3 regions of the Nocardia brasiliensis ATCC 700358 genome follow, and region 3 is predicted to be linked to each of the others. Evidence: riboswitches for the same ligand, from Rfam matches in the RefSeq annotation. Region 3 holds a riboswitch; each other region holds the start of a gene.

Evidence for each region. Region 3 has a riboswitch for S-adenosylmethionine ahead of O3I_RS02115 (aminotransferase class V-fold PLP-dependent enzyme). Riboswitches for the same ligand answer to the same signal wherever they lie in the genome.
Region 1: linked by a shared signal. The riboswitch ahead of O3I_RS25595 (2OG-Fe(II) oxygenase) and the one ahead of O3I_RS02115 (aminotransferase class V-fold PLP-dependent enzyme) in region 3 are both predicted to bind S-adenosylmethionine.
Region 2: linked by a shared signal. The riboswitch ahead of O3I_RS11810 (amino acid ABC transporter permease) and the one ahead of O3I_RS02115 (aminotransferase class V-fold PLP-dependent enzyme) in region 3 are both predicted to bind S-adenosylmethionine.

Annotation. Positions count from the first base shown of each region.
Region 1 covers NC_018681.1:5,820,864-5,830,800, reverse strand. The annotation lists gene O3I_RS25615 (DUF4239 domain-containing protein) at 1-292, shown strand, start outside; gene O3I_RS25610 (hypothetical protein) at 361-1,314, shown strand; gene O3I_RS46450 (hypothetical protein) at 1,362-1,550, shown strand; gene O3I_RS25600 (TetR/AcrR family transcriptional regulator) at 2,492-3,088, shown strand; SAM riboswitch class IV at 3,249-3,367, shown strand; gene O3I_RS25595 (2OG-Fe(II) oxygenase) at 3,519-4,292, shown strand; gene O3I_RS25590 (tRNA-dependent cyclodipeptide synthase) at 4,295-5,014, shown strand; gene O3I_RS25585 (MFS transporter) at 5,011-6,447, shown strand; gene O3I_RS25580 (MBL fold metallo-hydrolase) at 6,574-7,386, shown strand; gene O3I_RS25575 (alpha/beta fold hydrolase) at 7,643-8,599, shown strand; gene O3I_RS25570 (FecCD family ABC transporter permease) at 8,707-9,717, shown strand; gene O3I_RS25565 (FecCD family ABC transporter permease) at 9,744-9,937, shown strand, end outside.
Region 2 covers NC_018681.1:2,631,798-2,641,734, forward strand. The annotation lists gene O3I_RS11790 (ABC transporter substrate-binding protein) at 1-1,056, opposite strand, end outside; gene O3I_RS11795 (LLM class flavin-dependent oxidoreductase) at 1,053-2,159, opposite strand; gene O3I_RS11800 (ABC transporter substrate-binding protein) at 2,164-3,138, opposite strand; gene O3I_RS11805 (amino acid ABC transporter ATP-binding protein) at 3,138-3,905, opposite strand; gene O3I_RS11810 (amino acid ABC transporter permease) at 3,902-4,909, opposite strand; SAM riboswitch class I at 5,169-5,263, opposite strand; gene O3I_RS11815 (hypothetical protein) at 5,562-6,302, shown strand; gene O3I_RS11820 (glycosyltransferase) at 6,612-7,751, opposite strand; gene O3I_RS11825 (LppM family (lipo)protein) at 8,131-8,904, opposite strand; gene O3I_RS11830 (carotenoid biosynthesis protein) at 8,961-9,937, opposite strand, start outside.
Region 3 covers NC_018681.1:466,362-476,298, forward strand. The annotation lists gene O3I_RS02080 (alpha/beta fold hydrolase) at 1-97, opposite strand, end outside; gene O3I_RS02085 (hypothetical protein) at 325-621, opposite strand; gene O3I_RS02090 (DUF2752 domain-containing protein) at 778-1,242, shown strand; gene O3I_RS02095 (hypothetical protein) at 1,298-1,486, shown strand; gene O3I_RS02100 (M1 family metallopeptidase) at 1,483-2,811, opposite strand; gene O3I_RS02105 (Pls/PosA family non-ribosomal peptide synthetase) at 2,811-6,728, opposite strand; gene O3I_RS02110 (LysE family translocator) at 7,068-7,706, opposite strand; SAM riboswitch class IV at 7,805-7,918, shown strand; gene O3I_RS02115 (aminotransferase class V-fold PLP-dependent enzyme) at 7,967-9,286, shown strand; gene O3I_RS45320 (hypothetical protein) at 9,340-9,477, shown strand; gene O3I_RS02120 (Uma2 family endonuclease) at 9,474-9,937, shown strand, end outside.

The DNA of each region.
Region 1 (9,937 bases), 4.1 Mb from region 3:
GGCCCGGCATGATCGAGCGATCGATGCGCAACGCCGCATCCCCGAATTCCTCTACATCACACTGCTTCTCGGTGCCATCATGGTGATGCTGAACCCGGTGTTGTCCGGCATGCAGGTCACCTGGCGCAGCATCGCGATGACCGCGCTGCTCGGGTTGGTGATCGGTGGCGTCCTGCTAGCCATCCATGACCTGGAGCGGCCGTTCGCGGGCGCGATCAGGATTCCGCAGGACGCGTTCACCTACGTTCAGTCCCACTACGAGGGCACCGTACGCGGGCCCGAGCAGCAATGAGCGGTGTGCCGCCGGATCGCCCGTCTCGGGGTGGGGGGTTCGTCGGAACACTGAGTGGTGCAAGGGTTTTGGCTGTACTGGGTACGTTCCTGTCGGTAGCGGTACTGTGCGCCGGGCCGGCTGTCGCCGAGGACGTGGTGCCGGGGCCGGTCCTCGGCGAGGTAGCGACGGGCAGTGCTGCGGGGGTCGCGCAAGAATCGGTTACGACGGGCGGCGCGGCTCCGCAACATGGTGTGAGCCCGGACCCAGGGGCGGCCGGGACCCGCAGTGCGGACCCGCAGTTCGGCGAGACCGGCAGTGCGGACCCGCAGTTCGGCGAGACCGGAAGTGCCGCAACCGGAATCGAGCTGGCGCTCGAGCCGCCGACGCCGCCTTCCGTCGGTCGGCCGCTCGAACTCGAGGCGGTGGCCGAGGTCGGGGACGAGATCGGGGTCGACCCGGCGGAGCTGGCGACTCCCGCACTGCTGGGCCTGGAGGCGGGCAGTGCCGCGCCGTGCGCGGGGAGTTCGACGGTGAGCAGCGGCGCGACCGTGCTCGGGTTGGCGACGGGGTCCGCGCTGATCGGGCCGGGCATGATCGGGCCGGGTTCCAGCGGCTCCGCGATCGGCAGCGCCGTCGTCGGTTCGAGTGCGACCGGACTCGGCAGCGCCGCGCTCGGGTCCAGCGGATCGGCGCTCGGTGGCAGCGTGGTCGGCGGCCTGCTCAGCGGAAGCGCGGCGACGAGCTGTCTGCTCGCGATCCCGGCCGGCTCACCGCCCATCCCGGCCTTCCCGCCGCTGCTCATCCCGCTGTCGCTGGAACCGAGCGTTCCCGGGGTGCCCGCTCCGGTGCCGGTGGCTGCTCCGATGGCAGCACCGGCCCCGCCGCCTGCGGTCCCGGTCGCCGTGGTTCCGTACAGTCCGGTCGAGATCATCCCCGATCCGTTCGGCTGGGACACCCTCGAGCTGGTCACCTTCCTCGTGGTGATCGTGCTGGTGTCTTCCGCCTCGTCGGCGGCCGCCGCGCGCAAGCGCAAACCCTGAACCTACGGTGGCGTAACGTAGCTGTCCCACGTGTCGATAGTCCGCTTGTGCGCCCCTACCTCCGACCTCTGCTCGGTGGGTGTGCGGCCTTTCTGCTCGTATTCGTCGCGTTGTTCGTCGTGCGGTGGGACGACCGGCAGATGGAGCCGCTGCCCCCGGTCTCGACACCGCTGACCGCTGTCGTCGGTCAGGTGCCGGCGAGTACGGTCCCCACGACCACCCCGGCTCGGCACTAGGTGCACGTCAGACGTATGAGGCGGGTTCCAGCGTGGTCATCTGGCTGTGGTGGCGTCTCGAGCGGCTCGGGAAGAGAAGGGCGGTTGGGAGGCGGGCCGGTTGGTGTGGACCAAGCGACAGATAGGTTGGGTATCACAGAGTTTTCGTACTGCTCACAGGGTTTATAGCTGCTGTGAACCGTATGGAAAGTCTGTGACCCCGCGACTCGCCCAGCAAAACACGCCGAGCCACAACCCCACCCACCCGAAACCGCTGACACCTCGTCAAGGAACTCTCGAAAACAGCACCACAGCCAGACGACCCCGCCGGAACCCCACCCCCGCGCACCTGACCTGCGCCTAAAGCCGGGAACCCCACCTGACGCGCCCAGCACCATCCCTGTAACTCCCGCGGCGGGCACACCAAACTGGGAAGGTCACACTTCGGCAGCCAGCCGCCAAGCCCGAACGCAAGCAAACCAAGCGACAGTTAGCCCCGTGTCGACACGCGAAAGCCGCACATCTGCACCACTTCTCGGGATCAACACCCCTTCCAGGCGCCCAGAAAAGGTGTAAATCCCGAGAAGCGGTGCAGCTGCTTAATGGCCCGCCTCACCACTTCGAGACAGAACCTAGCTCACCGGCTCATCTCGAAATCTGTTGCGAGGACTGCGGATTGCCTCGTACGCCAGCGCTTGCTGTACCAGAACGTCCATGCCGCGAGGATGGCCAGCAGTGCCAGCGGATGCGCTGGACACGCGGGTTCGCATAGGAGGTCCGGTCTGCGTGCGTATCGGCTGTGGAAGCATACTATACGAACGTATTAGAGCACGAGCTGTAATTATATGTTGCTGTCGGACGTACGTATGAGAGCCATCGGTAGTGTCCCACGTCTGGAACGGCCGCAGGCGTTACGGTGCACTTGGGACGAGTCCGCTTCGAGTGGAACGAGAGGGGTCGAGATGGTCGAAAGCCGCACTGCCGTCGACGGCACGGACCGGCGCAGCCAGCTGCTGGACCGGTTGGCCGACGCGATCGCCGAGGGCGGTATCGAAGGCGTCAGCATCCGCGATCTCGCCGCGCGCGCGAACGTCTCGATCGGCACGGTGCAGTACCACTTCTCGACGAAGACCGAACTGCTCCTCTCCGCGTGGCATCACGTGCGCGCCCAGGCCGCCGAACGGTTCCGGCAGTCCGGCGTCGCCGACCTCGCCCCCGCCGATCAGCTGCTCGGCCTCACCGAACTGCTGCTCAGCCCCACCCCCGACGACCGCCTCACCCGGGTGTGGTTGGCGCTCGTCGCCCGCGCCACCCACGACCGCGAGATCGCCGCCCTGCACCGCACCCAGTGGCGCGAAACCGAAGAGCTGCTGGCCACCGTCCTCGCCCGCGTCAACCCCGCCCGCGCCGCCGAATCCTCCGACGCCGCAGCCGAACTCCTCGCCCTCCTCGACGGCCTGGCCATCGCCACCATCACCGAACCCACCCGCATCTCCCCAGAACGAGCCCGCCGCATAGCCCGCACCTGGACCCACACCTGGACCGCCGCATCAGGCTGAACCGCCGTTGGTGGGCGCTGGCCGGACGGCGACTACTCGCCGGTGGAGCGGGCGATCCGGGCGGGCCTGAATACCTGACCGGAGGGCTCCTTCGGGATCTTGAAACTCAGCGCGATTCTAAAGCGTGACAACGGTTCTGCCGTGGCGGATTCTTGAGCCAGGTCAAGAGTGCCAGCGTCAAGTCCCCGGCTAGCTGGCCGGCAACCCTCCATCCGCGGCGGGGTGCCCCGGGTCAAGACCAGGCCGAGCCGCTCACCGCGGCCCGGGCAAGCGCGGGCTCCGTCGAGAACTGGGGCCCTCTCGAGAACTGGGGGTCGAACCATGTCTACTGACCGAACTCTCTTCTCCTGCCTGGGCCTGTGCCCGGTCCATAGAGCGACAACCAGAGGGGAACGACATGACTACGGCCACGCCATCTCTCGGAGAACGCGTGTTGGACACCACCAGGCAGGGATTCGACCGTGCGTCCCTGACCGCACTGTTGAACGGAGACGTGCACGCCGTCCGGCTGTCGGGGTTCGTCCGGCCGGACGCGCTCGAACATCTGCGAAAGGCGTTCGTGGGCAGGCAGGACCACGGTCCGCTCGCCACCGACCCGCAGTTCCGCCGGATCGGTCACGCCTTCTCGGAGACCAGCACCGACAGCGGCCGGGCGCAGTACTTCGAGCACGCCCGGGACAATATCGAGCGCCTGCGCGAGATCGCCGCGCCGTATTCGTATCCCGCGGACGATCTTCGGCTGCTGCTCGACGAGATCTGGCCGTCCGGTGCGAGTCTGCTGCGCCAGGACGGGCAGGCTTTCTTCGCCGGTGTCGCGCGTTATCAACTCGCGGGGGTCGATCTCGAGCCGCATACCGACAACGTGAGCCGAAACCTGCCGGCGGACTTCGCGGTTCGGATCACGCGCCAGCTGTCGGTGAACGTCTATCTGGACGTGCCGGATCAGGGCGGGGAACTGGAGATCTGGGACGACTACCCGGACGAGCACGAGTACCGGGATCGTTCCGGCGACCGGGTGTACGGCATCAATCGGGCGCAGGTCGGCGAGCCCGCGCTGGTCATCACACCGCGGGTCGGCGACGCGATCTTCATCGATCCGCGCCGGGTGCACGCGGTCGCGCCGTCACAGGATCGCCCGCGCATCACCATCGGTTTGTTCATCGGTGTGAGCGATCCGGCTGCCGCGCTGAAGGTTTGGAGCTGACGATGACCACCACCACGCTGCTCTCCGCGTCGCACAAGGCCGCCTACGATCTGCGCTCCGACGGCATCACCACCGACGGCCGCTCCACGGTGCTGCTGGTCAGCGTCGGTGCGGACTATCACGAGGGTGAAAAGCTCGCGGCGACAATAGATCTGATCAACAGGTCGAACTTCGGCCGGGTCTCGATCGCCGTCGCGGACACGCTGCAACGGCACAACCTCAGCGGCGGCACCGATATCGACCGGCACGCCCGGGCCCGCATCGCCGGTGACGAATGGATCGCCCGCAACAGCACCCTGCTGGACCGGATCGACTGCCCCACCAACGTGCTGCGCTGGGACTTCGCCCTGTCGCACCCACGCTACGGTGATCTGTACGACGCGGTCGAGCACGCCTACGAGACCGACGAACCGTACCGGCACGCGATCGACAGCACCATCGACCGCTTTATCGAGCGCCGGCTCAGCCGGGAGCCCGACGTCGATCAGGAGTCGGTCCGGAAAGCTTGCCGCGCATATCTTTTGGAGGAATGCCCGATCATCATGCCGCTGTGGGCGCACGAGGGCTTCGATTTCGTGATCTACCCGCAACGCATCTCGGCGGCGATGGGGCGGACCCGCGAACTGTTCGTCGTGCCGGAGCATCCGGACCGGGTCGCTTGGCTCCCTTTGCGTTTCAAGAAACGGAAGTCGGCGTTGCACGGCGCGAGGGAGGAACAGTGACGACCGTCGAGATTCCCGCGCGGCGCCGGGTCGTCGGGTTCGGCGGACTCGCGGTGGCGTCGTTCCTCGGCTGCATCGACCTGACGATCGTCACCACCGCGTTGCCCACCATCGGCGACGATCTGCACGCGGGTCCGTCGAATACCGAACTGACGCTCGGCGTTTTCCTGATGGCGCTGTCGATGTTCATGGTGACGGCGGGCCGGGTCGCGGACCGCTTCGGGCGGCGGCGGGTGCTGTTGTTCGGGCTCGCGCTGTTTGTAATCGCGTCGGTGGGCGCGGCCGCGGCGTGGTCGATCGGTGCCCTGATCGTCGCGCGCTTCGTCCAGGGCGCGGCCTGCGCGGTGCTGTACACGAGCACCTCGACGTTGGTGGAATCGCTCTTCCCACAGGGGGATCGGGGTAAGGCGATCGGCTGGCTTTACTCGGTGAACGGGCTCGGCCTGGCCATCGGGCCGGTGCTCGGCGGCCTGCTGGTGCCGAGCCTGGGCTGGCAATCGATCTTCTGGATCAACCTGCCGCTGGGCTTGGCCGCGCTCGCCGCCATCGCCTTCGCGGTGCCGCCGAGCGTGCCGGACAAGACCGGCGGGACGGACTGGCCGGGGCAGGTGGCGGTCGCCTTCGCCGTCGTCTCGGCGGTCGGTATCTTCGTGCTCGGCGACCTGCGCGGGTTCTCGTCGCCGTGGGTTCTCGTCGCGGCCGTCGTGCTCGTCGCCGCGGTCGCCGGCGGGATCGTCGTGGAACGCCGCGCGGCGAATCCGCTGATCGACCCTGCGCTGTTCGGCAAGCGCCGATTCGTCGCCGCGATCGTCTCGGACTTCGCGCTGGGTCTGTTCTACGCGTCCGCGCTGCTGGTGATCCCGACCTATCTCACCCAGGGCCGGGATTTCGACGTGCGGCAGGCGGGTTTCCTGCTGCTGCTGGTCAGCGGGACGCTGGCGCTCTCGTCCCCGGTCGCGGGGCGGTTCGTCGATCGCTTCGGGCCACCTGCGTTGCTGCCGTGGGGTTTCGGGCTGCTGGCCTTGGCCGGGCTCGGTATCGCGGTGGCGGCGTTCGGCGACGGGTTGGCGCTGCTCTTGGTCGCGCTGGTGCTGTTCGGCGCGGGCTGGGCGTTGGTGCTCGGCCCGGCGACCGTGCTCGCGATCTCGTCCGTCGAACCGACCCGCACCGGGTTCGCGGTCGGCGCCTCGTGGACGTTCCACAACCTGGGCGGCGCGATCGGCGCGGCGGTCGCCACCGTGGCCTTCGGCAACGTCGGCCTGGCCGTGTCGGGTGCGGTCGGCGACGCGACCGGGCGGGTGGCCGCGTTGATCGCGACCACCAGCGTGGTCGCGGCGATCGCGGTGTTGATTCTGACCCGCGGGCGGACCGAGACACCGTCGGAACTCGTCGCGTCCTCCGAGCCTGTTCCGGTCGAGGCGGGCACCGCATAGGCCGGATTCGGGTGCGGCAGGCGCGCCCTGCCGCACCCGGATCGGACGCGCGATCACGTAACTCGCTGCACGGCATTCGTCCTCTGTGTAGAAACAGGGGTGGGTGTACCGGATTGCGAGGGTGATATGTGGAAGATCTGCCAGACCTGCGCGGTGGAGCACGACGCCGCGGCGCAGCTCTGCCGTATCTGTGCGGACGAGCGGCAGTGGATGCCTGCCGACGGCCAGCGATGGACGACGCTGGCGGAACTGGTCGCGGCGGGGCACAAGGTGGCGATGCGTGAACTCGAACCGGACCTGTTCGGTTTGACGGCCGAGCCCCAGGTCGGCATCGGCCAGGAATCGCACCTGGTGCGCACGCCCGCGGGCAACCTGCTGTGGGACGTGACCGGCTACGTAGACGAGGACGCGGTGCGCCGGGTCCGGGAACTCGGTGAAGTCGTCGCCATCGTGCCGTCGCACCCGCACCATTACGGCGTGCAGGTGGAATGGAGCCGGGCCCTCGGCGGGGTGCCGGTCCTGGTCGCCGAGGCCGATCTGGCATGGGTCGCGCGCCCGGACCCGGTGATCCGCCCGTGGTCCGGGCGGCTGGAAGTGCTGCCCGGTCTGACTCTGCGCCAGCTCGGCGGGCACTTCCCGGGCAGTGCGGTCGCGCACTGGGCGGCCGGCGCGGGCGGGCAAGGCGTGCTGTTCAGCGCGGACACCATCCAGGCCAACCCGGATCGCAAGTCGGTAGCGTTCATGCGCAGTTATCCGAACCGGATTCCCTTGTCGCCCAACGTGGTAGAGCGCGTTACCAAGGTAGTCGAGGAGTTCGAGTTCACCCGCCTCTACGACAACTTCGGCAAAACGCTCGACACCGACGCCCGCACCACCATCCGCACCTCCGCTGCCCGCTACGTCTCCTGGGTCCGCGGCGACCACGACCACCTGACCTGAGTCCGATCACGGACCACCACCCGCCGCCCCTCGCACCCGAGCCGGGCGGCGGGCTTGTTCTGCAGAGCGTCGAAAGGCGGCACCCGACGCCGAGAACGTTGGCGCTGCCGGCGCGCAAACCGCACTCCTGAACCGCACCCTGGGTGGGGGTCTGTGCCACCTTGGGGAACGGAGCCCAGTACTCGGGGTGCTGCTGCGCGGGGCGGGCGCGGCGGAGAGTAGGACGTGTCACCACCTACTCGAATCGGAGAGACCGATGCGCACCTCGAGCACCTTCGCCGTCCCGGCCGCGCGGCGTGCCACGGTGGCGGCCGATGACGGTGTGGCCCTTGCGGTGTACGAGTACGGACCGCGGCAGGCGGAACTCACCGTGGTGCTGGTGCACGGGCATTGCCTGCGGTCGGAGTCGTGGACCGACGTGCGCGACGCGCTGCTGCGCCGGTACGCCGGTGCCCGGGTGGTCTGCTACGACCATCGTGGCCACGGCGACTCGGCGATCGCGCCGCGGCAGACCTACCGGCTCGAGCAACTCGGCCACGACCTGAGCCGGGTGCTCGACGCGGTGGCGCCCTACGGTCCGGTCGTCCTGGTCGGTCACTCGATGGGCGGCATGACCGTCCTGACCTACCTCAGCCAGCGTCCGCACGTGATCGGTACCCGCGTCGCCGGGGTCGCGCTCGTCGCGACCGCGGCCAGCGGGCTCGCCGACGCGGGTTTCGGCCGTCTGCTGCGCAATCCGGTGATCTCGGTCTTCCAGGCCGCGGTGCGGCGGGCGCCGCGGCTGATGCAGCGCGCGAAGTTGGTGGCCTGCAGGGTGTTCGCGCCGGTGGTCCGGGCCGCCGAGTTCGGCGATCGCAAGGTGAGTCCGCGGGTGCTCGCGCTGGCCAACGCGATGCACAACCAGACGCCGATCGTGACGATGGCGAGTTTCCTGAGCGCCTTCATGGTCTACGACCAGACCGACGCGCTCGCGCTGCTCTCGAAGATTCCCACCCTGGTGCTGTGCGGCACCGCCGATCTGATGACCCCGCCCGCGCATTCCGTCGCGATGGCCGCGGCCGTCGAGTACGCGGATCTGGTGCTGGTCGAGGGCGCCGGGCACTCGGTGATTCTGGAGCAGCCGAACCAGGTCGCCGCGGCACTCGAACGCCTGCTGACCCGGACGGGTGGGACCGTCCGGATCCGCGGCGCGCACCTCACTCTCGTCGCCTAGCCGAGGGGCCGCGTTGCGAAGGTCTCATTCGGACAATTTCCATTCGGGGAGGTAGGTAAGGCTAAGCTGCATTGATTGCTGCCCGACCGCACTGGAGATAGAACCCGATGGACCTGCCGAGCAACCAGCCCCTGCGCTGGTCAGGGTGGTTGTTGGCGGCGGCGGTGCTGGCTGCCGCGTGCCTGCTGAGCCTGATCGTGGGCACGAAAGCGATTCCGCTCGGGGAAGTCTGGGCCGCGCTCTGGGGCGGAGACGGCTCGCCCGATCACCTGATCGTGACCGAATACCGCCTGCCGCGCACCCTGCTCGGCCTGCTCGCCGGGCTCGCGCTGGGTGTCGCGGGCTGCCTGATGCAGGGACTCACCCGCAACCCCCTGGCCGATCCCGGCCTGCTCGGCATCAACGCGGGCGCGGCCTTCGCGATCACGCTCGCGGTCGCGTTCCTGGGCGTCACCCAGATCACGGCGTACGTCTGGTTCGGCTTCGCCGGGGCCGCCCTGGTATCGCTGGTGGTGTACCGGCTGGGCACCGCGGGCAGGCAGGGGTCGGATCCGATCCGCCTGACCCTGGCCGGCGTCGCGGTGACCGCGGTGCTCTCCGGCCTGACCAAGGGCCTGATCCTGTTGAACCCCAAGGCCTTCGAGGAGTGGCGGCAGTGGGATTCGGGTTCGCTGACCGGGCGCGGCTACGACGTCATCGGGGGCGCGGCGCCGTTCATCGTCGTCGGCTTGCTCGCCGCGGTGGTCGCCGCCCGCTCGCTGAACGCCCTCGCGCTCGGTGACGACCTCGCCCGTTCGCTCGGCGTGCACGTCGGGCGTTCCCGGCTGCTCACCGCGGTGGCGCTGACGCTGCTGTGCGGCACGGCAACCGCGGCGGTGGGGCCGATCACCTTCGTCGGGCTGGCGGTGCCGCACGTGGCGCGCTGGATCGTGGGCCCGGACCAGCGCTGGATCATCGCCTATTCGATGTTGCTCGCACCGATCCTGGTGCTCGGCTCGGATGTGATCGGCCGCATCATCATTCGGCCCGACGAGGTGCCCGCCGGCCTGGTGACCGCGTTCGTCGGTGCGCCGGTGCTGATCTGGCTGGCCCGGCGCGACCGGGTGAGTGCCGCGTGAGCGCCCCGATCGATTTCGGCCGGACGATGGTGGTGCTGCGCGCCCCGCGCGGGTTCGGCGCGCGCATCAGCGTGCGCACCACTCTCGTCTGCGTGGTGCTGCTGGTCGCCGCGTTCGCGGTGGCCGTACTCGCCCTCGGCACCGGCGATTACGTGATCCCGCCGGACCGGGTGCTCCGGGCCCTGTTGGTCGGGGACAACCGATTCGATCGGCTCGTGGT
Region 2 (9,937 bases), 2.2 Mb from region 3:
CCGCGCCGAGAAGTCCCGGTAGCCGGGTGTGCTGCTGGCCAGCACGCTGGTCGCGGGCTTGAACTGCGGCCCGAGCACGGTGTCCACCAACTGCTTACGGTCGATCGCGGGCAGCAGGGCTTGGCGCACCGCGGGATCACGCAGCGGACCGCGCGTCACGTTGGTCTGGAAGCCGAACGGCACACCGGGATTCGCGGTGCTCAGGATGCGGCCACCCGTCGCCTCGAGCTGCGGTGCGTCCTGCGGCAGCGCATCGCTGATCGCGTCCAGCTGTCCCGAGGCGAGACTGCCGGTGCGCACGCCGGATTCGGGCACCACCGTGAACTCGATCTTGTCCAGATAGGCTTCGCCGCGATGCGCGAAGACGGCCGAACCCCACTGGTAGCCGGTGCGCTTCGCCAGCGTCGCGGAGGCGTCCTGCCGGTAGTTCGTGTAGGTGAACGGCCCGCTGCCGATATTGTCGCCGAGGCAGCGTTGTTCGGCCGGCTTCGCCGTCGTGGCCGCGGCCAGGATGCCGAGCTGGGTGGTCGAGGACGCCTGCAGGAACTGCGCGTTCGGCTTGCTGAACTCGATTCGCGCGGTCAGTTCGTCCACGGCCGTGGTGCCCACGTAGTTGGTGAGATAGCTGCCTGCCAGCGGCGCCTTGGCAGACCCGAGCCGGAGCACCGAATCGAAGGTCTGCTTGACCGAATCCGCGGTGAGCGGGGTGCCGTCACTGAAAGTGACGCCGTCGGTCAGATGAAAGGTGAACACCTTCGCGTCGGGGCTCACCTCCCAGCTCTGTGCCAGCCACGGCTTCAGCTCGCCGGTCTTCGGGTCCTGATCGGTCAGCGAATCGACGATCTGCCTTGTCACGTACAGGGTTTGGTTGGTGCCCGCCTGCGCGGGGTCCGAGCAGGTCGGCGCCTGGGACAAGCCGTAGCGCAGGGTGCCGCCCGGCTGCGGCGGACCGGCGTCGCCGCCGGGTGCGGCCGCATCGGTGCCGCAGGCGGCCAGCGTGGTCGCCGCGGCCAATGCGCCTGCCAGCGCGACGAGTCGGGGGCGGGATCGGATCACGGGGTAACTCCAGAAGTATCGGCGCGGACAAGCACGTCACGCGGGTCGAAATCGGCGGTGCCGGTGGCCAAGGGGCGGCTGGGAATTCGACGGCGCAGCTCCGGCGCCACCTCGGTCTGGAACAGGGCGAGGCCGTCCAGGTAGTCGATCTCGGGGCGGCCGTCGCGTTCGGCGGACAGGTGGATCACCTCGTGCCCGAACTGCTCGTGCTGCCTGCCCACTTTGTCGATCACCTGTTCCGGACTGCCGACCAGAGCCGAACTGCGGGTGAGGAAGTCGTCGAGCGTCTCGAACACGATCGGCAGGCCGTGCTTGCGCGCCAACGCCAGTCGCGCCTCGAAGATCGGCCGGTAGGTGTCCCTGGCCTGCTGCGACGTGCGCGCCACATGGAATCCCGCGGTACCCGCACCGACCAGGGCCGCGGCCGGATCGTGCCCGTGGAACGCCCAGCGCTCCCGGTAATACCGGACCAGTTCGGCATACGGTTCGATCGAATAGGTGACGTTGGCCGAGAACAGCGGATCACCGTTGCGCGCGGCGAGTTCCACCGAATCCCGGCTCGTCGCGCTGCCGTGCCAGATCCGGACCCGCGGCTGCCACGGTCGCGGTAAGGCCTTGGCGTCCTTCAGTTCCGGCCGGAACCGGCCCGACCAGGTGACGCTGTCGCTGTCCCACAGCGCCCGGAACAATTCGTAGCCTTCACGATTGCGGTCCCACTGATCGTCGGTGGTGACGTGGAACAGCTCGGCTTGCGCGGCCCCGTTGCCCTTGCCGATGATCAGCTCCAGCCGCCCGCCGGACAGGTTGTCCAGCGTCGAGTAGTCCTCGAACGCGCGCACCGGATCGAGCAGGCTCAACGTGGTGACCGCGGTGAACAGCGTGATGCGCGAGGTGACCGCGGCGAGGTGGCTGAGGATCACCGGCGGTGCGGCCGAGAGGAACGGATCCTCGTGCCGCTCACCGACGGCGAACCCGTCGTAGCCGAGATCCTCGGCCAGCTTTGCCTGTTCGACGACGTTCAACAGGCGTTCCCTGGTGCCGGGCAGCCGTCCGGTCGTCGGGTCGGGAACGCGAGTGACCAGGGTGAACAAGAGGAACTTCATGCGATCACCGCTGTTTCGGCAGGCCGGGCGGATTGATCCGGGACTCGCTGACCTGCTCGGACTTCAGGCCCCACCGATCGATCACCTGCTGGTAGGTGCCGTGCTCGATGGCGTAGTTCAACGCGTGCTGGATCGCGGTGACCAGCCCGGTGTTCTTCTTGGTGAGTACCGCGATCTCGCCCTGCAGCACCTCACCCGCGCCGGAGAAGGTGGCCAGGATCTTGGTCTGGTTGGCCGTGCTGGAGTGATAGATCGCCGTCGGATTCGGTCCGATGTAGCCGTCCAGCCGTTGCGAGGCGAGCGCGAGGTAGTAGTCGCTGACCTGCTGGAAATACGCGATGTCGATGGGGGCCAGGCCTTCGGCGCGGTTCTGCTCGTTCCACTTCACCAGCAACTGCTCCTGGTTGGTGCCGGTGCCCACGCCGATCCGCTTGCCCGCCAAGCTCTTCCGGTCCTGGTAGTCGAGGGTGCTCTGCTTGGGCACCTCCAGCGCGACCGTGTCGTTGCGGTAGGTGGCGAAGTCGTACTTCTCCTTGCGCTCCTCGGTCACCGTGACGTTGGAGATGAACGCGTCCACCTCGCCGGAATCGATGCGCACGAAGTTCTGCGACCAATCCGCCACCTGCGCATCGAGTTTCAGCCCGAGGATATCGGCGATCAAGGAGGCGAAATCGACCTCCGAGCCGACGACGGTCTTGTCGTCGTCGGCATAGAACCGCAGCGGCGGCGCGGTGCCGGACGCGCCGGTCACCACCAGCGTGCCGCGGTCCCGGATCGCCTGCGGCACCTCGGCGGCGATGCTGTCCACCTTGTGCGCGCGGACGCGGCCGGTCTGGGCGGCCGAAAGATCGAACGAGATCGCACCGGCGGGCTGGGTCTGCGACTCCGCCTCGGGATCGGTGCAGCCGGTGGCCAGCAGCACGACGGCGGTCGCGGCGGCGGTGGCCAGAGCGGAAAGCTTCATCGGATACCTGTTCATCAGCGGACTCTGGAGAGGAACGCGCGGGTGCGCGGATGTTCGGGATGGTCGAGCACGGCCGCGGGCGGGCCCTGCTCCACCACGGCGCCCGCGTCGAGAAACACGACGGTGTCGGCGATCTCGCGCGCGAAGCCGATCTCGTGGGTGACGATCACCAGCGCGGTGCCGCCCTGCGCGAGATCGCGGATCACGTCGAGCACCTCGCCGACCAACTCCGGATCGAGCGCCGAGGTCGGCTCGTCGAACAGGATCACGCGGGGGCGCAACGCGAGTGCGCGCGCGATCGCCACCCGCTGCTGCTGACCGCCCGACAACGTGCGCGGGTAGGCGTCGGCCAGCGCGCCGATGCCGACCCGGTCCAGCAGCACCCGCGCCTCGGCCTCGACCTCCTTGCGGTCGCGGCGCTGCGCGGAAAGCGGTGCGAGCGTGACGTTGTCGAGCACCGTCAGATGCGGGAACAGATTGAACTGCTGGAAGACGAAACCGATGCGGGAGCGCTGCTTTCGCACTTCCCGATCGGGCAGGGCGTGCAAAGTGTTGCGGCGCAGGCGATAGCCGATCAACTCGCCGTCGATGTGCACGGTGCCCGCGTCCAGCGACTCCAGATGATTGATCACCCGCAGCAGCGTCGACTTGCCCGAACCGGACGGGCCGATCACCGTCACCACCTCGCCGGATCGGACGGTCAGGTCGATACCGCGCAACACCTCGTGCGCGCCGAAAGACTTACGGACGCCGCGGACCTCGACGGCGGTGGCGGCGGTCATCGAGTCGCTCCTCGGGGTGCGGCGGAACCGGATTCGGCGATCTCGCGCAGCTTGAGCCGGACGCGCTGCAGCGGCGACGGTGGCGGCGTGCGCTGCGCGCCCTTCGCGTAGTGCCGTTCGATGTAGAACTGCGCCACCGACAACACGGTGGTCAGCACGATGTACCAGGCGGTGGCGACCATGAGCAGCGGCACCACCCGGCCGTTGCGGCCGTAGATCACCTGCACCTGATAGAACAGTTCGGCGATCGCCATCACCGACACGATCGAGGTGCCCTTGAACAGGCTGATCACCTCGTTGGTCGCGTTCGGCAGGATAGACCGCATCGCCTGCGGGACCACGATTGTGCGGAACTGTCGCACCCGCGGAATACCCAACGCCGCAGCGGCTTCCAGTTGACCAGCGTCCACCGAGATGATGCCCGCCCGGATGATCTCGGCCGAATACGCGGCCTGATGCAGCGCGAGCCCGATCACCGCCGCGGTGAAACCGCTGATCACGCCGTTCACCTCGAACGTGAAGAACGCGGGGCCGAACGGGATCCCGACCGAGAGCGTGTGGTAGAGGTAGGCGATGTTGAACCAGAACAGCAGCTGCACGATCAGCGGAATCGAGCGGAACGCCCAGATGTAGCACCACGAGATCACCCGCAGCACCGGATTGTTCGACAGGCGCGCGATGGCCAGCGCGGTGCCGAGCAGGAAGCCGAGCGCGGTACCCCACGCGGTGAGCTCCAACGTCACCCGCAGCGCCGACAGCACCGATTTCGCGGTGATGTACTTCGCGAACGTCGGCCAATCCCAGCCGGGGTTGGTCACCAGGCCGTGCACGAACTGGGCGAGCAGGATCAACGCGATCGCGCTGATCACCCACCGCCACGGATGCCAGGGTTTGGCCACCGTCGGGGCGGCTGTCTGCGACAGGGATTCGTGTTCGGCGCGTGGTGCTTTCGCGTCCACGGTGGTTTCGCCGGTCAGAGCTTCGGGGGCGGTGGACGCACTCATGACGCCACCCCGCCGAGGTTCGGCGGCGTCTCGACGGCCATGGCAGCTGGTCGCTCGCTGCGCTCACTCATGGTCGGGGTCCTTCGGAAGAACGAACGTGACCGCGCCGCGTCGGGCGCCGGTCGCATCACCCGGCCAGCGACGGGTGCACACTCTGGCTGCGGGTCAGCCCCGACAGCTCTGGGCGGTCACCTTGCACTGATCGATATGCCGGCGACCCCACCGGGTACTGCGGACAGCAGAGCTGATCACTTCGGTTCCTCCATCGGTCCCGGCGGAAGCACCCGCACCCGGTGAACCGGGGGGTTGCTGCGACGTCGACGAGCCAGGTCTCTCGGTCGCTCTGGATGGTTGACGCCGATCCGGACATCGGGCGATGCCAGGGTCGAGCCGAATTATCATGCCCAGCACGCAAACCCCGACACAAGGAAACCGATCACCGTGAGCGTAGACCTTGCCGCCCCTGCCCACCCCCCGCTATAACCAATAGCCGAACATGCGCTGAGCGTGGCGGGGGCGCGGTGGAGCGGGCCGCGGGACGGGGAGTGCGCACGACACGCCAGAAGGTAGCGATGTCGTATTTCTCGTGGTGCCGACGTTTGCCGGAGTACCGTTCATCTCCCGGTCGTGTCGACGATGAGAAGAGGTCCCTGTGGCCGCAGCACACCGCCTCACCATGCTCACCGCGGCCGCGGCCTGTGCCCTGACCCTTGCCGCGACCGCCCCAGCCGCCGCCACCCCTGACCCCGCCGCGTCCCCTGCTGCCGCGCCGCAGGCTTCGGTTGCGCCTGTTCCGCCCGGGGGTCGGGCCGGTCAGTCCGGGACGACGGCGTCGGATCTGTTCGGGACTTATCAGGCTGCGGTGGATGGGTTGCGGGCGTTCGGGATGCAGCCGTTTCTGTATCCGACGGCGGCGGCGTTCTGCTCGGAAGGGACGACGCTGGGGTTGGCGCCGGCGGTGGCGGGGGCCGTGCCCGGGCCGTGGCCGAAGACGGCGATCACGTTGCCCGGGATCGACATGTCCGCCGTCAAGGCGGGGCAGACCATGTTCACCTTCATGCCGTATGGGCTCGGTCGCGACAGCGTGGACACCGGCGGGATGCGGGTCGCCTGGATGAACGTGACCACCGGGCGCGGGGGCATGGCGTCGATGGGTTCGCTTTCGGATGTCTTCCGCGCGATGGTGCCCCCGGAGGTTCCGCCCGCCCTACGCCCCCTCGCCGAACGCGCCGTCCAAGACTTCTTCGCCGCCGCACTCCCGGTCGGCGGCATCCGCGCGGTCCCGGTCGACACCGGCTCCGGCACCGTCCTGGCCGCTGTCTTCGGCACGGTCGAAAACGGCACCGACACCTGCCTCTTCCTCCCCACCGTAGGCATCACCGAAGTCCCCTGAACTCCCGCACCCCTTCTGCCTTCCCGCACCGGATCTGCCATGGCACAGCGGGTGCGGGAACGCAAAAGGGGTGCGGCAGATCAGAAAACGCTCCGTGGCCAACGTGACGAGTCGAGTTCGACGGTGTCGCTCCGCATCGGGGACTGCGCACCCATGGCCGAGCGCGCAGCATGGTGTCCAACCATGGCGCGGCCTTGTGGGGCTCAGTGCGGTGCGCTGAGTTTCCGCACTGTTCTGCGTTCTCGCACCCGGCAGGTCAGCGAGTAACCGCCCAACTCGACACGCCGTACGACACAAAGGGTGCGGGGATCAGGTGGGGAGGGGGCGGCCCTTCCACTCGAGGCGGCCGCGGCGGTGGGTGTGGTGGGAGCGAACCCAGAGGCGGAGGTAGGTGGCGACGGCGAGGGGGTGGGTCGCGGCCGCAGCGAGGTCGGTGGGGGTGGGGGGTGCGCCGCGCTCGAGGGATCGGGCGAGGAGGCGGGTGGTTATGGCGGCGGCGTAACCGAGCAGGCCGGTGCGGCGGGTGCGGGCGCGGAGGGCGGCCAGGGGTGGGACCCAAAAGGCCAGGGCGGCAAGGGTTCCGATAAGAGAGCCGCCGGTTACCGTGCCGCCGTAGGCGGACCACAGCCAGCGGATGTACCCGGCTTCGAGTTCGGTTGCGTCCCGGTACATTCGGGTGGCGGCCAGGGGACCCGCCGCGACGAGGGCGGTGGAGTGACCGGCGCGGCGCAGGGTGCGGGCGAGGTCGAGATCCTCGGTGGGGCTCGCGGCTACCGCGCCGTGCCCGCCGACGGCGCGGTAGGCGGCGGTGTCGAAGACGAGGAACTGTCCGCAGGCCACCGCGGTGGACGGGCGCAGGCTCCGATTCGCGACGGTGATCGGCAGCGACGCGGCCCACGACCAGCACAGCAGCGGCTGCACCAGCGCTTCGGCGAAGGATTCGGCCCGCTGGAACGGCCACGGCGACAGCAGCGCGACGCGGCGACGGCGGAGTTCGGTGACCGCCGCCGCGATGGTGTCAGGCGCGAGCCGCACATCCGCGTCGAGGAACACCAGCACCGGTGTCCGCACGTCCTGGGCCAGCCGCGCGCACGCCGCCGCTTTGCCGGTCCACCCGTCCGCTGGCTCGGTGTCATTGCGCAGCACCGTGATTCGCGGATCGCCCGCCGCCGCCTCGAACGCCACGCCGTAGGTGTCGTCGGTCGACGCATCGTCGAGCACCGATACCCGCAGTCGCGCGACCCCACGCTGCGCCCGCAGGTCCGCGAGCAACCCCGGCAGCCGCGTCGCCTCGTCGCGCGCCGGAACACACACGGTCACCGGCTCGATCACACTGTCCGCCTGAGCAGTCAACCGCCGCACAGTAACCCAGTTGTACGCCGCAATCCCGGCACCGACCAGGGCCACCCCACTCCCCACCGAAGTCAGCAACGCCCCCACGTCGGCCATACGTCCCGTCAACCGCCGCAAGCCAACCCAACCTTCCGCAGCATCGACTGCCCCGCACCCGTTCTCGCCGAATCCAGCGATTCCACCGTATCGGCGCCCGGTTCCAGCGAGTGCCGCGCGGCACTCCGGCCTTCTCCGGCGACTCCGGTAGGGACACCCGCCGCAGTGGTCTCCGCCGGTGACAGTGAAATCCGCAGGTCGGCCGCCTGTGCTGCTATTCGTCGCAGGGTGATCCGGCTGCCTACGGCCACTCCGGCAGCCGCCACACCGCACCTCGCTGCCGCCGGCGATATCGCCATGCCGGCCGCGTGTGTCGGTAACCGGAGCAAGGTGATCCGGCTGTCACCGAGCAACCCTGTGCCGGCGAACCCTTCCAGGCCTACCAGCGGTTCTGTTTGACGGTGCGCCACCAGCGGCTCCAGGAGAATCCGGTCGGGGCGCCGGGGGCCGCGGGGTTGCGGTCCATGTAGGCCATGGCGGCGATGATCGCGGCTACCGCGAGGGTGATGCCGCCGACGATGCCTGCCCAGCCCGCGAAGGAGCGGGTGTTGGGGTCGGCGTAGCTGACTTCGGCGCGCAGGGTGGAGACGTCGCCGGGCGGCAGTTTCCAGGACACGATGTTGTCGCCTTCGCGGTTGCCGTTGGTCTTGGCGACCCGGGCCGGGAACGCGACGGTGAACTGGACGTCGGAGCCGTGCGGCGGCACGGATTTCAGGTCGACCCGGCCGCTGAGGCTGACCAGGTCGCCGGTGCGCTGGAACTGCAACTGGAACATGCCCTGGGTCTGTTCGGACAGCTGGCCCAGTTGGGCGACTTCGCCGAAGGACATGTCTTCGAAGAACACCTGACTGCCCAGGTAGCCGTCCTGGCTGTAGGGCTCCACGCGCACCTTCGCGGCGAGCGAATCGGGGGCCTTCAACTGCGGGCCCTTGTCCTTGGGGTCGGTCGGCACGACCGCGGCGACGATCCGTCCGGAGACCCGATCGTTGGACGAGACACCCATCGAGACCTGCACGCGCAGGCAGCCCGCGAGGACCGGAACCAGCAATGCCGTGAGCAAGACGGCCGCGGCGATACGCCTGGCGAGGCGGGGCGTCCGCGGCGACGGTAGGACCGGGGCATCGGGGATCGTGGTGACGGGACTCGGCTGCACGCAGACATCGTGCCAGGCCGTTCGTCCAGATGCCCACGCGACGGGCGGAACGAGGTTCATCGGGCTGTGCGGCCGGCGCGCAGGCCTCGTTTTTCGTGCGGCCGACGGTATCGCAGGAGCAGCGGAACACCGAGCAGACCGAGCCCGATTCCGCCGTAGCAGGCGGAGTAGGGCAGTCCGAGGAACACCGCGTGCGCGAGCGCGGATCCGAGCCATGTCCACAGGAACACCGCGACGGGCACCAGCACGTCGGTCTCGGGGTCCGATCCGGGGTCTGTCCTGTCGAGCCCTGCTGACAATGTGTCGAGCCCCGCATACGCCGCCGTGCGGCGGTCCCAGACGGTGAGCAGCGCGCCCATCACCAGCGCCACGCCGAACCATCCGAGGTAGTTGGTGTAGGGGATGTGCGCGAGTCCGGGCAGTCCCGCGTCGGTGGCGCACCAGGTCCACTGTCCGTCGGCGACCATCTGCGGATCGAGGAACAGATCCCAGCCGACCGCGCCGATCGCGGTGAGCCCGATCCGCCGCGCCGGGCCGCGCGCCAGCAGCCCGGCCACCACCCACACCGGGTAGAGCCCACCGGTCCAGGCCAGCGCGACCACCAGCGGCACCCCGCTCAGCGCGGGCCCGAGCCGGTCCGTCGCGTAGGCGTAACACCCGAACGGCAAACCCGTTGCCGTGCCGACGATCTCGGCGAGCAGCCCGAGCCCCGACACGATCACCGCGAACCCGAGCGCGAACCGGAGCCCCCGGGTCGCCGTCGCGTGCACCAGTGCTGTACCCGCCGAAAGCAGAACGACAACCACGGTGACCCGATCGCGGCCGGTACCCGAGGTCAGCGGATAACTGATCTGCGCGAGCACCAGCAGGACAGCGCACGCGGCGGGCACGAGGAACCGTGCCGTGCGCCGGACTGCGGTGCCGAGTGCCTCGGTCTGTGCTGCCGAGGTTGCGCCGGGATCCGGTGTCACCGCGACGGGTGGGACGACCGGAGCCTTTGCCTGCTGCCCCGTCATCGCCTCGGCCGGCCCGT
Region 3 (9,937 bases):
CGGTGCGAAAGGTGCGGGATCGCAATCCGGCACGGTAGGCGGCGGTCAGTGCGCCGTTTCGGGCGTCCGCCAGCGTCTTCATCGACTTCACCAGCATCGAGCACTCCTTTGTGTCTGCCGCCACAGTACAGTGCAAGCTCAGTGCTTGCTAGTGCAAGCGCACCGCGGCGGAAATTCTGGCTCATCGGGAGTAATACCCGTAAACCAGTGCAGTGACACTGTCTCTCTTCACAAATAAAGTCGCGTAAAAGAGGGTGTTCAGTGGGTTCATCGCCCAACCGGTACTGCGCCGTTAGCCTCTGAAAGTGGCGATCCTGTAACGACTTACGCGAGCCGCGGGTCGACCGGCGGGTACACCGCGGCGATGCCCTCCGGCAGCACGAGGCACACCTGATCGTCGGGCTGGAAGGCGCTCGGCAGACCCCGGTCGTCGGCCGGGACGAAAACCACGAGTGAGGATCCGTCACCGGGATCGATCTCGACCGCGACCGTCGGGGCACAGTTGTTGTCGTCGAGATCGTGGTGCCGGGCTGCGGACCATTGCCCCACATGCCCGAATTCGAGCCTGCGAGCGGCGCTCGTCGCGCGGTGGCCGAGCCGGGCAGAACCAGCGGCATCCACAGGCGGAATTCTACTCTACCTGCGGAAACGGTGACCATATTCGATCTTGAAGCGGCCGGATCGTGATCATCGGTGCGAAGCGGGCCGAGAATCGTTCTGCCCCCGGTGCGTTGCCGTGGTGGCGGCGGCCGGCGCACCCCGGTTACGGTTGGTGCTGTGGAAAGCACGCACGTCGCACCGGAACCGGCGGCGCATGAGGGAGCCCCGCACCCGTCCCGGTCCGGTTGGCGCGGCGTCGGAGTTCCGCTGCTGGTCGCGGGCGTCGGTGTCGGGCTCGGTGTGCTGCTGCACGTGCGGGATCCGCACGTCGAGGGTTCCTATGGCGTCTGTCCCGTCTTCGCGTTGACCGGGTACTGGTGTCCCGGCTGCGGCGGCATGCGGGCGATCCACAACCTCACCGACGGCAACCTGCTCGACTCGTTGCACAGCAATCTGCTCGCGATTCCCCTGGTACTGGCCTTCGTGCTGTGGGTAGGTGACTGGACCCGGCAGGCCTGGCGCGGGCAGAAGATGCGGCTGCCGTCGATCAATGGCGTGACGATGTGGACCTTCTTCGCGCTGCTCACGGCCTACACCGTGCTGCGAAATACGCCCTGGGGCACCTGGTTCACCCCGGTTTAGCCGGTGCGGCGCGGCGTGCGTGGTTCGATCGCCCGGCACCGGGCAAGCTGAGATCATGAGTGATTCGCTGAAAGACCGTGTCCGCGCGAAGCTACAGCGCCAACTGGCCGAGGACGGCACGCCCGACACCGAACACGACGACCCACGTCAGGTCTCGGTCGAATCCGATCTCGAAGCGCTGGACAGCGTGTCCGACGACGATCCGCTCGTCGAGGAACTCGCGTCGCGCTACCTGGTGTTCTAGGCGGGCGGCAGCTGCGGCAGCGGCTTGGCGCCCAGCCAGCTGTCCCACAGCGCACGCAGCGGCACCCGGCTGTAATGCCCGGCCAGGTCGGTGAATTCCTCGGTGGTGACCGAACCGTGCCGATAACGAATGGTCCACTCGCGCAACAGATCGAAGAACGCGGTATCGCCCAGCTCCAAGCGCAAGGCATGCAGGGCGAGGGCGCCACGCTTGTACACCCGATCGTCGAACATCCGCTGCGGGCCGGGGTCGCCGACGATGATGTCCTGCGGTTGCCTGGCCAGGTTGTGCCGCACGCCGCGGGCGAGCTGATCGGCGGTGGGGCCGCCCGCCGCTTCGGACCAGATCCATTCGGCGTAGCAGGCGAAGCCCTCGTGTAGCCAGATATCGCGCCACTGCCGGATGGTCAGGCTGTTGCCGAACCACTGGTGTGCCAGCTCGTGCGCCACCAGTCGTTCCGCGCCGCGCCTGCCGTCGCAGTGGTTGGCGCCGAAGATCGAGATGCCCTGCGCCTCGATCGGAATCTCCAGCTCGTCGTCGGTGACGACCACGGTGTAACCCTCGAACGGATAGGGCCCGAACCGCTCGGTGAACAGCTCCATCATCTGCGGCTGCCGGGCGAAGTCGTGTTCGAAGTTGGCGCGCAGCCGCGGCGGCACCACGGCCTGCATCGGCACCGCGCCCTGCGCCGCACCGATGCGGTGCTTCTGATACGCCCCGATCTGAATGGTGGCCAGATAGCTCGACATCGGCTCCACCTGCTCGTACACCCAGGTGGTCTGGCTGGCCTTGATCTGCTTGCGCAGCAGCGTGCCGTTGGCCAGCGCGTAGTACGGGGTGTCGGTGGTGATCGAAATCCGGTAGCTGGCTTTGGAACTCGGGTGGTCGTCGCACGGGAACCAGGACGCGGCCCCGTTGGGCTGGCTGGCGACGAGCGCGCCCTCGGTGAGCTCCTCCCAGCCGACCTCGCCCCACGGCCCGCGCACCGGTCGTGGTGTGCCGCCGTACTGCACGACCAGCGACAGCGCACCGCCAGAGGGGATCCGCTGCTGGGGCGTGATCGTCAGCTTGCCGCGCTGGTGCACGTATTTCGCGGCCTTGGCCCCGTTGACGAACACCTTCGACACGGTGAGCGCCTGGGAGAGGTCGAGCGCGAACCGCGGCTGTACGGCGGTGGTCACCGCCGTGATCGCCGCCCGCCCGGTCAACCGATTGCTCGCGACCTTGTAGGTCAGCTCCAGCTCGTACCGCGAAACCCGATAGCCTCGGTTTCCGTTCTGCGGCAAGTAATCATCGATGGGCTCTTCGTAGAACTTGCCCGGCATCAGGAGGCAGCTCCGGGGTCGCCGCGGAACCAAGGCGCGATCGGATTGCCCCACCAGCGGGTGGACGGCGGCACGGTGTCGCCACGCATGACCAGCGAGGCGGGACCGATGGTCGCGCCCTCGCCGATGGTGGACGCGGGCAGCGCGACACAGTGCGGGCCGAGCGTGGCGCCGGCTCCGAGGGTGACGGTGTCCATGGACATGATGCGGTCGTGGAAGAGATGAGTCTGCACGACGCAGCCGCGTTCCACGGTCGCGCCGTCACCGAGTGTCACCAGGTCCGCCTCCGGTAGCCAATAGGACTCGCACCATACCCCGCGGCCGATCTCGGCCCCGAGGCCGCGCAGCCACAGATTCAGCACCGGAGTACCCGTCGCGGCGCGCGCGAACCATGGCGCCGCAACGGTTTCCACGAAGGTGTCGGAGACCTCGTTGCGCCAGACGAACGAGCTCCACAGCGGATGCTCCTCGGTCCCGATCCGGCCGACCAGCGCCCATTTCGCGGCCACCGAACTCGCGCCGGCCACCGCGCCCGCGGCCAGCAGCACCACGCCGCTGAGCAGTGCGGTGGGCAGGTGGCCGACGGTGTGCGCCAGCCAGGCCAGGGTGAACAGCACGCCGAGCCCGATCGCGAAAGTCACCAGCACCGGGATGAGCCGGCACGTCTCGATGATGCCGCGCGCCACCCGCAATCGCGGCGGCGGATCGAAAGTGCGTGCGGTGTCGCTGCTTTCCGGTGCGCGGCGCAACCGGACGGGCGGGCTGCCCAGCCAGGACGAGCCCGCCTTCGACTTGGACGGCGCGGCCGAAAGCACCGCGACCAGACCGTTTTTCGGTACCCGCCGACCGGGCGCGGTCATGCCGGAATTGCCGAGGAAGGCGCGCTTGCCGACCTTGGCCTCGCCGATCCGCAGCCAGCCGCCGCCGAGTTCGTAACTGGCGATCATGGTGTCGTCGGCCAAAAACGCGCCGTCGGCGACGACGGTGAACTTGGGCAGCAGCAGCACCGTCGAGGCTTCCACGTTCTTGCCGATCTTCGCGCCGAGCAGGCGCAGCCAGATCGGCGTGAGCAGGCTCGCGTACAGCGGGAACAGGAAGGTCCGGGCCGCGTCGAGCAGGCGCTCGGTGGACCACACCTGCCAGCCGGTCCGGCTGCGCACGGGGTGATAGCCCTCGCGCAGGCGGAAACTGAGCAGCCGCACCAGGATGATGGTGATCGCGGCGTACACGCCGAGGCTGAGCAGCGTCGCCACCGGCAGGATCGCGAACGCGCGGCCCAATCCACCGGCGAGCGTGCGGGTGTCGCGGATGAACCAGGCGATGAACAGCCCGCCCGCGCCGAGCCCGAGGATCGGCACCGCGGCCAACGCCATCGAGGTGATGCCGAAAATGGCCACCCAGTGCGCCGCCCGGTCGGGTGTATGCGCGGGCCAGCGGTGCTGGGCCTTACCGAGTTTCACGGCGGGCGAGCCCGCCCACTCCTGCTCCGCTTTGACCTTGCCGGATACCGCGGAGCCCGGCGCGACCTCCGCGTTCTTGCCGATCCTGGTGCCGGGCAACAGGATCGATCGGGAACCGACGACCGCGCCGGGGCCGACGACGACCGGCCCGATGTGCACGACGTCGCCGTCGATCCAATAGCCGGACAGGTCGACCTCGGGTTCCACGCTGCACCCGTCGCCCAGTTCGAGCATGCCGGTGACCGGTGGGATGGTGTGCAGGTCGACGCCCTTGCCGATCCTCGCGCCGAGCGCCCTGGCGAACGGCACCATCCATGGTGCGCCGGAAAGGTTTTCGGCCCCGCTGGCCTCGGCGAGGCGGACCGCGGCCCACAACCGCAGATGCACCGAGCCGCCGCGCGGATACTGACCCGGTCGCACGCCGCGCAGCAGCACCCGCGCGCCCGCCACACAGATCGCCATCCGGCCGATCGGGGAGATGAAGAGCAGGAACGCGACGAGCGTCCACCACCAGGACAGCTGCGGCAGCCAGGGCAGCGAGCCGGACCAGGCGGCGATATTGCCGACGATCGCCAGCCAGGTGAGCCACTGCAGACCGGTCAGCGTGGTGAGCGGGACGGTGGCCAGCACCTGGATCGCCTGGGCGCGCAACGGCGTCGGGCGCACCACGCGCTCCTCGACCGCGACGGCCGGGGTGCTCTGCTCCAGCAACTCGACCAGTGCGCCGAGGCGCGGGTGGTCGTAGAGATCGGCGACGGTGATCTGTGGATAGCGTTCGCGCAGCGCGGTGACCAGTTGCGCGGCGGCCAGCGAACCGCCGCCGAGGTCGAAGAAGTCGGCGTCGAGATCGACCACTTCGCCGCCGAGGATCGAATCCCACAGTCCGGCCACCCACTGCGCGGTGCCGGTCAGATCGTTGTGCTCGTCGTCGTCGGCGCTGTTGGGCAGCGGCCAGGGCAGCGCGTTGCGGTCGACCTTGCCGGAGGTGCGGGTCGGCAGTTCGGCGACGACCGCGAGCCGGGGCACCAGCGGGGCCGGAAGCTGTTCGGTGAGCTGGGCTCTGGCGGCTTTGAGGTCGAAGTCGGGGCCGGGTCCGGTGAGGTAGCCGACCAGGATCTTGTTGCCCGCCTTGGTGCTTCGGATCGCGGCGGCGGCGCCGGTGACGCCGGGCAGGTGTTGCAGTGCGTTGTCGATCTCGCCGAGTTCGATGCGGCGGCCGCCGAGTTTGATCTGGTCGTCGGCGCGGCCGAGGAACACCAGGCCCGCGCTGTCGTTGCGGACCAGGTCGCCGCTGCGGTAGGCGCGGTCCCAGCCGACCGAGGGCAGCGGGGCGTACTTCTCGGCGTCTTTGGCCGGATCGAGGTAGCGCGCCAGGCCGACGCCGCCGATCACCAGCTCGCCGGATTCGCCCTCGCCCACCGGGTTTCCGTTGGCGTCGATCACCACGAGGTCCCAGCCGTCCAGCGGCAGGCCGATCCGGATCGGCCACTCGCCGTCGAGCAGGGCGGCACACGCGACCACGGTCGCCTCGGTCGGGCCGTAGGTGTTCCACACCTCGCGCTCCGAATGACCTTTGCCCGCAAGACGTTCCGCTAGTTCGGGCGGTACCGCCTCGCCGCCGAAGATCAGCAGCCGGACCGCGTCCAGCGCCTCGGCGGGCCAGGTCGCGGCCAGGGTCGGCACAGTGGACACCACGCTGATCTCCCGCCGCACCAGCCACGGACCGAGGTCGGCGCCGGTGCGCACCAGGTCGCGCGGGGCGGGCACCAGGCAGGCGCCGTTGCGCCAGGCCAGCCACATCTCCTCGCAGGACGCGTCGAACGCGACGGACAGCCCGGCGAGCACTCGATCGCCCGGGCCGATCGGCGCGTCCGGCAGGAACAGGTTCGCCTCGGCGTCGACGAAGGCGGCGGCGTTACGGTGGGTGACCGCAACACCTTTCGGTGTCCCGGTGGAGCCGGACGTGAAGATGATCCACGCGTCGTCGGCGGGCGTGGGCAGGGTGCTCTCGCTCGGACTGAGCGAATTGTCTTCGGCGGCACGGATTCCGGCGGCGGTGGTCTCGATGCCCGCGGCCGTGACGATCGCGGTGACCTGCGCCTCGCCGAATACCAGCTGGGCCCGTTCGTCCGGGTCGTCGGCGTCGACCGGCACGTAGGCCGCGCCCGCGTACAGCACCGCCAGGATGGTGAGATACAGCTGCCGGGAACCCGACGGCATCCGCACGCCCACCCGGTCGCCCGGTCGCACGCCCGCGGTGGCGAGGCGCGCCATGGTCTGCTCGATCTCGACGACCAGTTCGAGGTAGCTGAGCACCACGTCGCCGTCGTCGATGGCGGGCGCGTCTGGATGCGCGAGGGCCGTCGCGGTCAGAATATCGACGAGAGTCCGGGCCTGCGGTGTGTGCGTGCCGCGGAGCAGGGGATCCACCGTCGCATCAACCTGTGGCTGGAGCATGACGCCCTGCCCACCTCCCATTCGACCTGCCTCGCACTTTCCTGGTCTTGTTGTGTCATAGCTGGGTTACCAGTGGGCAAACACCACGGTGACCAGTTGTCCACGGTACTCGGGGTTGTCGACGTTTGTTGTTCACCGGCGTGGTTGCCGGGTGCCGCGGGCCGGGCGGAGTCGTTGCAGGTCGAGGCGATTTCCAGTGGACACGCCGAAGCAACCGCTGGTGGGCGGGCTGTCCGGCGGGTTCGCTGGCCGATCGCTACGGCCGGGTGGTCACAGCGATGTGATTCCGCTCATCGGCTTGGTGATCTTGCAGCTCAGAGCGTTTCGGGGCGCTCGGGATCAGGCCGCGGAGGCCGCCGTGCCGATTCCGAGGGTCGCCAGGATTGCCGCGCTGGCCTGTTCGAGACGCTCCCGGATCTTCGGCCGGCGCAGCAGCGCGACCGCGCGGGAGGCGACCAGGGCCAGTAGCACCATCTCTACCGCGGCGATCGAGGATTCGACGGCGCCGAGCGCCAAGGTGTTGGCGAAGGTGACCTCGGTGAGGAACTGGGGGAGCACGGCGAGATAGAACAGGCCCACTTTCGGGTTGAACATGCACGAGACCAGACCCGCGGTGAACGCCGAGCGAACCGACGCGCGGGCGCCCGCCGCGGCCTGCGCCGCGTCGTCGCCGTGCAGGCCGGCCCGGCGCGCCCGGCGCTGTTCCAGCAGCGCGCGAATTCCCAAGTACACCAAGTAGATTCCGCCGACCACCTTGAGTATGCGATACGCGGTCGCGGACTGTTCCAGCAGCGCCGCGACGCCCGCCGCGACCACCACCGCCCACACGATGCCGCCCACTGCCGAGCCGATCGCGGCGGCGATCCCCGGTCGCGCGTCCACGATCGAGAAGCGCAGCACCAGGAACGAATCCGGGCCCGGGGTGATCGAGAGCAGGACGCATACGCCGATGAAGCTCAGCAGCAGGGAAAGCGACATTTCCTGAATCTGGTCCTCGGTCGGCGTCCGCGCAAGGTGTTTTCGGCGGTGTGGGCGCGTGTTGACAGGGCGGGGCGGTGTCTGTCAATCTCGGGACAGGTCATGAGTACCAGCGTTCAGCCCCGGCTTGCTGGTCGGCAACCCTCCTCCGCGGTGGGGTGCTCCGGGTGACGACCGGGCCGTCGCCCGACCGGGTGCGGCAAGCGCGGACTCGATGAATCTTCCAGATCATGGGTCCCAGAGCCGACGGGATTTTCGTGATGACTGCTGTTGTGGACCAGACCTGTGCCGCCCTCGCCCGGGTTTCCGGTGACGACCTGCGGGTGCCGCTCGTCCAGGGCGGAACCACCACCTACGCCAACTTCGACTACGCGGCGAGCGCACCCGCGTTGGCCCAGGTCACCGACCGCGTGCAGCAGCTGCTGCCGTTCTACGCGAGCGTGCACCGCGGCGCCGGCTACGCCTCGCGCATCTCCACCGAGTGCTACGAGGCCGCGCGCGGCTCGGTGACCCGCTACCTGGACGCCGCCGACGACCAGGTCGTGGTGTTCACCCGCAACACCACCGACTCGCTGAACCTGCTCGCGTCCTGCGTGCCCGGCGACACCGTGGTGCTCGACATCGAACATCACGCCAACCTGCTGCCCTGGACCCGGCACGGACGCCGGGTGGTGCAGGCCGCGGCGACCGTCGAGGAGACCATCGGCCGGTTGGTCGCGGAGCTGTGCAGCAAGCCCGCCGCGCTGCTCGCGGTGACCGGCGCGTCCAACGTGACCGGCGAGGTGCTGCCGCTCGAGCGCCTCGCCACCGTGGCACACCAGTGCGGCGCCCGCATCCTCGTCGACGCCGCCCAGCTGGCTCCGCATCGTCGAATCAGCCTGCGCGACACCGGGATCGACTACGTCGCCTTTTCCGGGCACAAGCTGTACGCGCCGTTCGGGGCGGGCGTGCTCGTCGGTCGCCGGGACTGGCTCGACCGGGCCGAGCCGTACCTGGCCGGTGGTGGTGCGGTCCGCGAGGTCAGCACCACCGGTGTCGAGTGGGCGGCCGCGCCGCAGCGGCACGAGGGCGGTTCGCCCAACGTGCTCGGCGCCGCCGCGCTCGCCGCCGCCTGTGACGCGCTCTGTGAGATCGACGCCGAAACCCTTGCCGCGCACGAACACCGACTCGCCGATCGGCTGCGCGAGGGCCTCGCCGCGATTGCGGGCGTGCGCCTGCTGCGCATCTGGCACGACAGCCCCGACACCGTCGGCATCGTCGCCTTCACCCTGGACGGATTCGTCCCCGGCCACGTCGCCGCCTACCTGTCCGCCGAACACGGCATCGGCGTGCGCGACGGCCGCTTCTGCGCGCACCCCTTGCTCGCCCGCCTCGACCTCGACGGCGCGCTCCGCGCCAGCATCGGCCTCGGCACCACTCCCGCCCAGGTCGACCGCCTGATCGACGCCGTAGCCACCCTCGTCCGAACCGGCCCCGCCTGGAACTACGCCATCACCAACGGCCTCTGGAACCCCACCCCCGAAACCCGCCCCTTCACCTCCCAAGCCCCCACCGGCGCCGCCCCCTGCCTCATCGACTGACCGACGACAAGTTGTCGGTCCGGTTGGCTTTGCCGGTCTATAGCATCTACGGCATGGCTGAGCGGACGGAGTGGGCGGACGTGCGGGATCGTCGAGCGGCAGAACCAGGGTTCGCCGCGGCGTACGAGGCCGCTCGGTTGTCCTACATGCGCGATCGCGAGGTTCGACTGAACGGCGGCAAGCACCGATGACCACCTTGCCCGCATGGGCTACCGATCCGCGCGCACTGCTCATCACCGAAGAGGGATACGCGGCGCTGCCCGTGGACGTTCGTAAACAGATCGAGGTCGTGGACGGTCACGTCATCTTCTGTCGGAGCGGCAGCTTTCAACACAACAACGTCGCTCGCCGGTTGGCCAACAGCCTGGAGTCGGCCAAGCCGACCGAGCCCTGCACCGGAGTCGTCACGGACTTCGAGATGCATTATGTCCAGAGTCGGCCGGGTAGTCCCGGGTTCTCCTTCCGACGGCCCGACGTCGTGCTGCACCGATGTGTGGACGAGGACCGGAAACTGACGACCGCTGACGCGCTGCTGGTCGTCGAAGTGGTGTCGCCGGGCTCGGAATACACCGATACGGTCGACAAGCGGGCTGAGTACGCCAACGAAGGCATCCCCATCTACCTCGTCGTTCATCTGGATGTCGAACGCCG